Regions from separate parts of the Pseudomonas sp. AC532 genome, predicted to be linked through region 4. Evidence: predicted binding sites of a transcription regulator. Region 4 holds the regulator's gene; each other region holds the start of a gene.
What was found. The regulator sigma-54, encoded in region 4, starts transcription at its own class of promoters, with help from an activator protein. The targets are predictions, from matches to a motif close to ANTGGCATNNANNTTGCTNT.
Positions count from the first base shown of each region.

Region 1: ACZ0AV_RS19725 (CmpA/NrtA family ABC transporter substrate-binding protein) is a predicted target of sigma-54. The motif match lies at 754-773, and genes of this name have one in related genera.
Region 2: ACZ0AV_RS17590 (pilin) is a predicted target of sigma-54. The motif match lies at 1,432-1,451, and genes of this name have one in related genera.
Region 3: glnK (P-II family nitrogen regulator) is a predicted target of sigma-54. The motif match lies at 1,105-1,124, and genes of this name have one in related genera.

Region 1 covers NZ_OZ409888.1:4,243,274-4,245,472, reverse strand. The annotation lists gene ACZ0AV_RS19730 (nitrate- and nitrite sensing domain-containing protein) at 1-423, shown strand, start outside; gene ACZ0AV_RS19725 (CmpA/NrtA family ABC transporter substrate-binding protein) at 902-2,199, shown strand, end outside.
Region 2 covers NZ_OZ409888.1:3,775,909-3,778,107, reverse strand. The annotation lists gene ACZ0AV_RS17595 (PglL family O-oligosaccharyltransferase) at 1-837, opposite strand, end outside; gene ACZ0AV_RS17590 (pilin) at 917-1,384, opposite strand; gene pilB (type IV-A pilus assembly ATPase PilB) at 1,644-2,199, shown strand, end outside.
Region 3 covers NZ_OZ409888.1:2,592,520-2,594,718, reverse strand. The annotation lists gene ACZ0AV_RS12295 (YifB family Mg chelatase-like AAA ATPase) at 1-606, opposite strand, end outside; gene ACZ0AV_RS12290 (accessory factor UbiK family protein) at 641-916, opposite strand; gene glnK (P-II family nitrogen regulator) at 1,312-1,650, shown strand; gene ACZ0AV_RS12280 (ammonium transporter) at 1,690-2,199, shown strand, end outside.
Region 4 covers NZ_OZ409888.1:3,879,188-3,881,386, forward strand. The annotation lists gene hpf (ribosome hibernation-promoting factor, HPF/YfiA family) at 1-187, opposite strand, end outside; gene ACZ0AV_RS18010 (RNA polymerase factor sigma-54) at 410-1,918, opposite strand; gene lptB (LPS export ABC transporter ATP-binding protein) at 2,095-2,199, opposite strand, start outside.

The DNA.
Region 1 (2,199 bases), 360 kb from region 4:
GCCGACCTCGACAACCACCGCACACTGCTCAAGCGTCTGGCACAGATGGACGTCGGCAGCGACCAGGCCCTGCTGTTCAGCGTGCACAGCAGCACCCTGGACAGCGCGCCACAGGACTCGGTAGGCAACCACCTGGCGCGCTCGGTGCTCGACCTGCTGCACGAGCAGAACCAGCGCCTGCAGCGGGTCAGCGATGAGCTCAAGGAAACCCGTGAGACCCTCAACGAGCGCAAGCTGATCGAGCGCGCCAAGAAGCTGCTGATGAACGACTATCGACTCAGCGAAGAAGACGCCTATGCCCGCCTGCGCCAGTCCGCCATGGAGCGCAGCATGCGCCTGGTCGATGTCGCGCAGAGCCTGCTCGCGTTTGCCGCGCGCAAGGCACAGGACGCCCCGCGCGCCCACGGGAACAAGCGTACCTGAGCGGCACGCGCCCCGGCTTTGCTGATCACGGTGATCGACCGCAGGCCAGGACCTGCCCCGGCGCGCCCCCACTATGCATAGCACTGCGCCAACGGCGGTCCGGCTGCGGGCCCGGCGATGTGCGAGCCTGCGACCATTCATGCACCTGCTCCGCGCACACCGGCCCATCGACGCCCTGCTGCTGTGCGGTGGCGGCACTGGCGACGGGCGAGCGGGTTATTTTCGCAATCCGCTGATACAGACTGAAAAGCGTTGCCACTCAAGCAGTTAACCTTCCTGGTCAGGCACGCAGGGCAGCGCCGCAGCTCCGCCACGCCATGCACTGACAGTGCTGGCATGCAACCTGCTATGACCCTGTCAGGGAGGCAGGCCCTGCCCCTTCACAATCCGAACTGGACAACGGCGTCCACCCTCGTCGCAGCCCGAGCTGCCGCGAGAGTGGGCGCCGTTTTTTTATGCGCGCCTTTGGGGAAACGATATGGACGACACGCCACGTACACTGCAGAGCCACGACGACAGCGCTGATCAGCCGCGCCGTACTTTCCTCAAGCAGTCCATGGGCCTGCTCGGCGGCAGCGCATTGATGAGCCTGCTGCCGGCAGGCCTGAGCAGCGCAGTATGGGCTGCCGGCACCGACGGTCTGGAGACCACCACCGCCAAGCTCGGCTTCATCGCCCTCACCGATGCCGCCCCGCTGTTCGTGGCCGAAGAGCTGGGCCTGTTCGCCAAACACGGCATGACCGGCGTGGAAGTGCTCAAGCAATCGTCCTGGGGCACCACTCGCGACAACCTCGTGCTGGGTTCCGGCAGTGGCGGCATCGACGGCGCCCATATTCTCACGCCAATGCCCTACCTGATGGCGGCCGGCAGGATCACCACCAACAACACGCCGCTGCCGATGGTTCTGCTGGCGCGCCTGAACCTCAACGGCCAAGGCATTTCGATCAGCAAGGAATACCAGGACCTCAAGCTCGGCACGGACGCCAGTGCCTTCAAGCAGGCGGTCGCCGCAAAACAGGCCAAGGGCCAGAAGATAGCCGCAGCCATGACCTTTCCCGGCGGTACCCACGACCTGTGGCTGCGCTACTGGATGGCGGCCGGTGGCATCGAGCCCAATAAGGACCTGCCGACCGTGGTGATCCCGCCACCGCAAATGGTCGCCAACATGAAGGTCGGCAGCATGGATGCCTTCTGCGTGGGCGAGCCCTGGAACGCGCAACTGGTCAACCAGGACATCGGCTACAGCGCGCTGACCACCGGCGAGCTGTGGGCCAACCACCCTGAAAAAGCCCTGTCGCTGCGCGCCGACTACGTAGCCGCCAACCCCAACGCCACCCGCGCACTGCTCAAGGCGGTGATGGAAGCGCAGATGTTCTGCGACGCGGCGGCAAACAAGGAGAAAGTGGCCGAAATCTGTGCCAAGCGCCGCTGGATCGGCGCGCCTGCCAAGGACCTGCTGGCGCGTCTGCAGGGCAATATCGATTACGGCAACGGCCGCGTGGTGGAAAATAGCCCGCATGTGATGCGCTTCTGGAGCGAATTCGCCTCCTACCCGTTCCAGAGCCACGACCTGTGGTTCCTCACCGAAAACAAACGCTGGGGTTACCTGCCGAAGGATTTCGACAGCCAGGCGCTGATCGACACCGTCAACCGCGAGGACATCTGGCGCCAGGCGGCGGCCGAGCTGGGGGTGCCCGCCGAACAGATTCCGCAGGGCAAATCCCGCGGCATCGAGACCTTCTTCGACGGCAAGACCTTCGATCCACAGAACCCGCA
Region 2 (2,199 bases), 100 kb from region 4:
ATCCAAAAATATACTCCACGCCTTACTCCACTCCTGTAAGCGATACACATCCCCCGCGATGGATATACGGGACGAAGCACCCAACTCAAAGAACCACAGAACAATCAAACACAGCGAAAAGAAAATCGAAAACAGGGAGTAAGAATAGAAAGCTACAGACTCTTCCGCAGACCAATCACGTAGCCTAAATACTATCAAAGCTAAAAGCAGGAGAGTCAGCACCGCAAGAACGGCCATACGCGAAGCAGCGTAGGCTAGCAAAATTGCTACGAGCGCTAGCATCCCTCCCGCAAATAGAACATTAATATTTCGTTTACACAACAGCCCACACAAGACAACCGAAAAAACCAAAAGGTATGTAGAGAAGTTATTTCGCTGCCCAAAATTCCCATACACCTGGTATCCACCGCGAAAAACCAACGCCGAAATATGATCGACCCAGCCAAACAACTGAAAATACCCAAGCACAACATTCAAAAAGCCTCCGACGACTACCCCCCACAGGCACCCGGCGAGAAATGACTCACGAAGATTAGCTTCAAGCCCAGATACGGTAGAAAAATACAAAAACAAACAGATAACTGCTGCAATCGGAAAAAACCAGCCTTGATAATAATAACCCCTCTCACCAGCAGCGAGAGCAATCAGAAGAAAAAAAGAAAACACCCAGACAATATGCGTCATTGCCACACGTCGACCAAAACATACAACAACGCATAGCGACAGAATCACTGCCATTGCATCTGAATAGAAATCCCCATCAGGATAATCCCTAAACGGGAGAACAAACGAAGCCCCGCAAATCAGAAAAGCGAAAATGAAAATTACTTTACTCAAGCACACCCCCACTTACAACGCCAAAAAAAAACGCCTCCCAGTGATGAGAGGCGCTCTAAGCAACTAAACCATATAAAACTTAGCTACCTTTGCACCAGCCCTTGGTTACGCACTGACCGGAAACTGCCCAAGTCACGTTGCGAGTAGTAGTGTTATAAGTTGGAGTGAGAACGTAGTCATCCCCCGCAACGAAGCCATTGGTGGCCTTCGGTACTACGGTGACAACACCGCCACCGCCAACAGTGATAGTGCTGTATTGAGCTGTTGTAGGAGCATCTGTTGCCGCGAGATCAGCCGGAACCGAAGAAGCCGCACGTGAAGCAGACGCAGGAACAGTAATACCGTTCGCTGCGGCGTTCAGGCAGTTGCCGTTAGCAACACACTCGGTAACACCGAGCTTGTAAGGAGCGGTAGCCAAGACAATCTCAGCACCGCGAGCACGCTTGGTGTAGTCCTGATAAGCGGGCAGAGCGATTGCGGCCAAAATACCGATGATCGCGACTACGATCATCAGTTCGATCAAGGTAAAGCCTTTTTGAGCTTTCATAAGAATCTCCAGAGTAATGAGAGTAGGCAGACAAGCCTGAAGGAGGTTTAGCAGAACTCATGCCAACACCTCACACGCTCGTTAAACCTTTGTTCTCTAAGCAGCAATACGCATCAGCGGCACTCAACTTAGCCCCTTCAACTGAACAGCTTGGCCAGCATGAGCAACTTGTGACATTTTTGGTCACATCAACGCACCCTGTTTGGCAGCCTTTGGCATCTGCGCTATAACGCACCCATTCGATATGTGTGAGGTCCCCATGAGCGAGAACATCCCCCTTTCTGGCTTGGCCAAGCAGGTAGTACTGGCTGATTTGCTGGATGAAAAGGCCGCTCAACAGGCTCAGGTGCAAGCAAAGCGCAACAAGCTGTCGCTGGTTCACTACCTAGCTCAGAACAAGCTGGTGAAAAGTCGCGCGTTAGCTGAGCTGACCGCTGATCAGTTCGGTATCGCCTACTTCGACCTCACCGCGCTGGACAAGGACGGTCAGCCTAGGGACCTAGTCAGCGAAAAGCTGGTGCGCCAACACCGAGCACTGCCTTTATGGCGCCGTGGTAATAAGCTTTTCATAGGCATCTCCGACCCATCCAACCATCAGGCCGTCACGGATATCCAATTCAGCACAGGGCTCTCCACTGAGGCGTTGCTGGTGGAAGACGACAAGCTGGGCGATGCCATCGACAAGTTTTTCGAGACCGGGCATAGCGGCCTTGAGGATATGGGCGACGTCGACCTGGATGGCTTGGAAACCGAATCCGTCGATGACGACAAGAAGATAAATGACGGTAGTGGTCAGGACGCTGACGATGCGCCGG
Region 3 (2,199 bases), 1.3 Mb from region 4:
ACGCTTGGCGGCGATCTGACCTTGCACGTCGGCCAGGTCCGGATAGGGCTGCGTGTGGCGCAGCAGGCCCTGGGCCTGATAGGCGGCTAGCGGCATCTGGCCGTTCAGGTGGCCAACCAGTTCCAGCAGGTGACCGACCGCTAGCACCGTCAGGCCTGATGCCAGGCTGGCTTCCTCGGCATTTTCTTTGGGCACCACCAGGGTGCGTCCTGCTTCCCGCGCCGCCAAGGCCGCAGGCAGCACGCCCTGTACCGGGCGGATGGTGCCCGATAGCGCCAGCTCGCCCAGGCATTCCAGTGACGCCAGCGAATCCGCCGGCAACTGGCCGCTGGCGGCCAGGATACCCAGGGCGATGGCGAGGTCGAAGCGGCCGCCGTCCTTGGGCAGATCAGCCGGGGCGAGATTCAGGGTGATACGCCGAGGCGGGAAATCCAGGGCGCAATTGAGGATAGCGCTGCGCACGCGATCCTTGCTCTCCTTGACTGCCGTTTCCGGGAGGCCGACCAGTGCGAGAGAAGGCAGGCCGTTGGCCAGGTGAGCCTCGACGGTGACGGACGGAGCATCGACACCGACCTGGGCGCGGCTGTGGACTATGGCCAATGACATCGATCACTCCTTGATCAGCTGCCGGCCGAGCAGGTTACTCGGCAGGGGCGTGTGGCTGCGCGGGAGGGGTGCGCGCTTCGAGTTCCGCGATTTTCGCTTCGAGCGCCTCGAGGCGTGCACGCGTACGCGCGAGCACTACCATCTGGCTGTCGAATTCCTCGCGGCTGACCAGGTCCAGCTTGCTGAACGTGCCCTGCAGCAACGCCTTGAGCTGGCTCTCGATCTCGCTGCGAGGCAAGGGATTATCACCGCTGAGCAGGCGCGATGCCTGGCTGCTGAGCGCGTCGAGCAGAGCTTTGGGTGGCAGCATGGGGACCTTCCTGAACCGAATGGCGGCAGTGTAGCACGGTGATTTTCATGAGCGCGGCGAGGTGTGCGCACCATAACTGTGCGCTTCGGTGCGCGGTTTGGCGCTGTTGTGGTGCGCTTGCTGTTTGCTGGAAGGGGGCTCGGGCCGCTACGCGCACCTAACGTCCTGAAATGAGGCGCTTTGCCGGTATTGGCAAGCTTTCTGCTTAGTCGCTCATGACCCATGCACCGATGCGGTTCGAATGCATCGTGCGGACGGGACAGTTTTGCCAGGAGCGGTGGTATCGGATCAGCCCGTCATGGCAACCGATGCATACAAAAGCCAGACACTGAGCTTAGACTTGCCACGGGGTAACAATTCCTGGGGCAAGTCCACCTTACACGGGAGAAAGTTTCATGAAACTAGTCACTGCCATCATCAAGCCGTTCAAGCTGGACGACGTCCGTGAGTCGCTGTCGGAAATCGGGGTGCAAGGCATCACCGTGACCGAAGTGAAAGGCTTCGGTCGTCAGAAGGGTCACACCGAGCTCTATCGCGGTGCCGAATACGTCGTCGATTTCCTGCCCAAGGTAAAGATCGACGTGGCCATCGCCGACGATCAGTTGGACCGTGTCATTGAAGCGATCACCAAGGCTGCCAACACCGGCAAGATCGGTGACGGCAAGATTTTCGTCGTAAACCTGGAACAGGCGATCCGCATCCGTACCGGCGAAACCGATACCGACGCGATCTAAAGCTCCGCCCCCACCCCTAATCGTCCCAGGAGTTAAATCATGACTCTGCGAAAAGTCGCAGGGCTCGGAGCCCTTTCGTCCCTGTTTTTCCCGGGCCTGGCCATGGCCCAGGAAGCGACGCTGAATTCCGGTGACACAGCCTGGATGCTGACCGCCACCGCCTTGGTGCTGTTCATGACCATCCCAGGTCTTGCGCTGTTCTATGCCGGCATGGTGCGTTCCAAGAACGTGCTGTCGGTGATGATGCAGTGCTTCGCCATTACTGCACTGATGAGCATCCTGTGGTTCGCCTACGGCTACAGCCTGGCGTTCGACACCACCGGGATGGAAGCCGGCGTGACCAACTTCAGCTCCTTCGTGGGCGGTTTGGGCAACATGTTCCTCGGCAACCTGACCAAGGAATCGCTGGTCGCGGCCTTCCCTGAAAGTGTGTTCGTCACCTTCCAGATGACCTTCGCCATCATCACCCCGGCGCTGATCGTCGGTGCCTTCGCCGAGCGCATGAAGTTCTCGGCGATGCTGGTGTTCATGACCGTATGGTTCACCCTG
Region 4 (2,199 bases):
CGACCACTTCGCCTCCGGCAATGTGCAAGGTCGCTTCGACCTTCTGCTTGAGCTTCTCGACCTCCAGGATGACCTGCACGTTGGTGATCTTGTCGAAGTGCCGCTCGAGGCGTCCGAGTTTCTCCTCGATGTAGCTGCGTAGTGCGTCTGTCACATCCAGCTGGTGCCCACTGATGTTGACTTGCATACCGCTTCTCCTTGTTGCCGTGTGTGAGTGGCAGGTTGGAGAACCTGCCACAGGAACACTGGGGCTTGCTACGCGGTACCTCTAAAAACTACCTACGTTGCCATCTGCGTCAAAAACAGACTCAAATGCTCATTTACAGCTCGTAAACTGCGCTTTTCGCCTGTTTTTTCCTTGCGCTAACTGCCTCGCCAACGTCTTTAGAGATACCGCTACAAGGGCACCTTACATCAGTCGCTTGCGTTCGCTCGAAGGTGCTATACCGAGCGATTCACGGTACTTGGCGACTGTTCGGCGCGCCACTTGAATGCCCTGTGCTTCCAGTAAACCAGCGATCTTGCTATCGCTCAATGGCTTTTTCGCATTTTCCGCCGCGACCAGTTTCTTGATGATCGCGCGGATGGCGGTGGAAGAACATTCACCGCCTTCGGAGGTGCTCACATGGCTGGAGAAGAAATACTTCAGCTCGTAAATACCACGCGGGGTGTGCATGTACTTTTGCGTGGTGACGCGTGAAATGGTCGACTCGTGCATGCCCACCGCCTCGGCGATGTCGTGCAGCACGAGCGGCTTCATGGCCTCGTCGCCGTAGTCGAGGAAACCACGCTGATGCTCGACGATCTGCGTAGCGACCTTCATCAGGGTTTCGTTGCGGCTCTGCAGGCTCTTGATGAACCAGCGTGCTTCCTGCAACTGATTGCGCATGAAGGTGTTGTCGGCGCTGGAGTCGGCGCGTTTGACGAAGCCGGCGTACTGGGCATTGACGCGCAGGCGCGGCATGGCTTCCTGGTTGAGCTCCACCAGCCAGCGGTCGTTGTGTTTGCGCACGATGACGTCAGGCACCACGTACTCGGGCTCGCTGGATTCGATCTGCGAGCCGGGCCGCGGGTTGAGGCTCTGGATCAGCTCGATGACCGGGCGCAGCTCATCTTCCTTGAGCTTCATGCGGCGCATCAGCTGGCTGTAATCGCGGCCGCCGAGAAGGTCGAGGTAATCGCTGGTCAGGCGCAGGGCTTCGCTCAGCCATGGCGTGCTGGAAGGCAACTGGCGCAGTTGCAGCAGCAGGCATTCACGCAGGTCGCGCGCCGCGATGCCCGAGGGCTCGAACTGCTGGATGCGGTGCAGCACCGCCTCGACCTCGTCGAGCTCGACATCGAGTTCGGGGTCGAAGGCATCGGTAATTTCTTCGAGCGTCTCTTCCAGGTAGCCCTGACCATTGATGCAATCAATCAGGGTCACGGCGATCAGGCGATCCTTGTCCGACATCGGTGCCAGGTTGAGCTGCCAGAGCATGTGGCTCTGCAGGCTTTCCCCTGCCGAGGTGCGGGTGGTGAAGTCCCATTCGTCGTCGTCGCTGCTTGGCAGGCTGCTGGCGCTGGTCTGGTAGACGTCTTCCCAGGCGGTGTCGACAGGCAGCTCGCTGGGAATGCGTTCGCCCCATTCGCCTTCTTCCAGGTTGTCGACGGTCTGCGTATTTTCCTGGAAGGTCGGTTCCTGAAACTTTTCTTCCTGGGCGGCGGCGGTCGTGGCGCTTTCTGCGCCATCGGCCATGGGGTCCGAATTGTCGAAGTCGTCGCCTTCCTCCTGACGCTCGAGCATCGGGTTGGACTCCAGCGCCTCCTGGATTTCCTGTTGAAGGTCCAGGGTCGACAATTGGAGCAGGCGAATGGCTTGTTGCAGCTGCGGTGTCATCGTCAGCTGCTGGCCCATTTTCAGGACTAGCGATGGTTTCATTGCAGACCTTATCCGGCGTCTGTGCGCAATCGACGGCATGGCGACAAAGCGCCACTATAAAGCAAATTATATGCCTGAACCCGAGCGCTTTGCCTAGGGGCTGTTACCATTTCGTCACACCGATACGGCGGCGATGGTAGCTGGCTCCAGCAGGCGCTCATCGATGGGGAAGCCTGTCACAGACGGAATTCGTGGCCCAGATAGACTTCCTTGACCACCTGATTGGCGAGGATGGCGGCGGAGTCACCTTCGGCGATCAGTTGCCCGTCGCTGACGATATA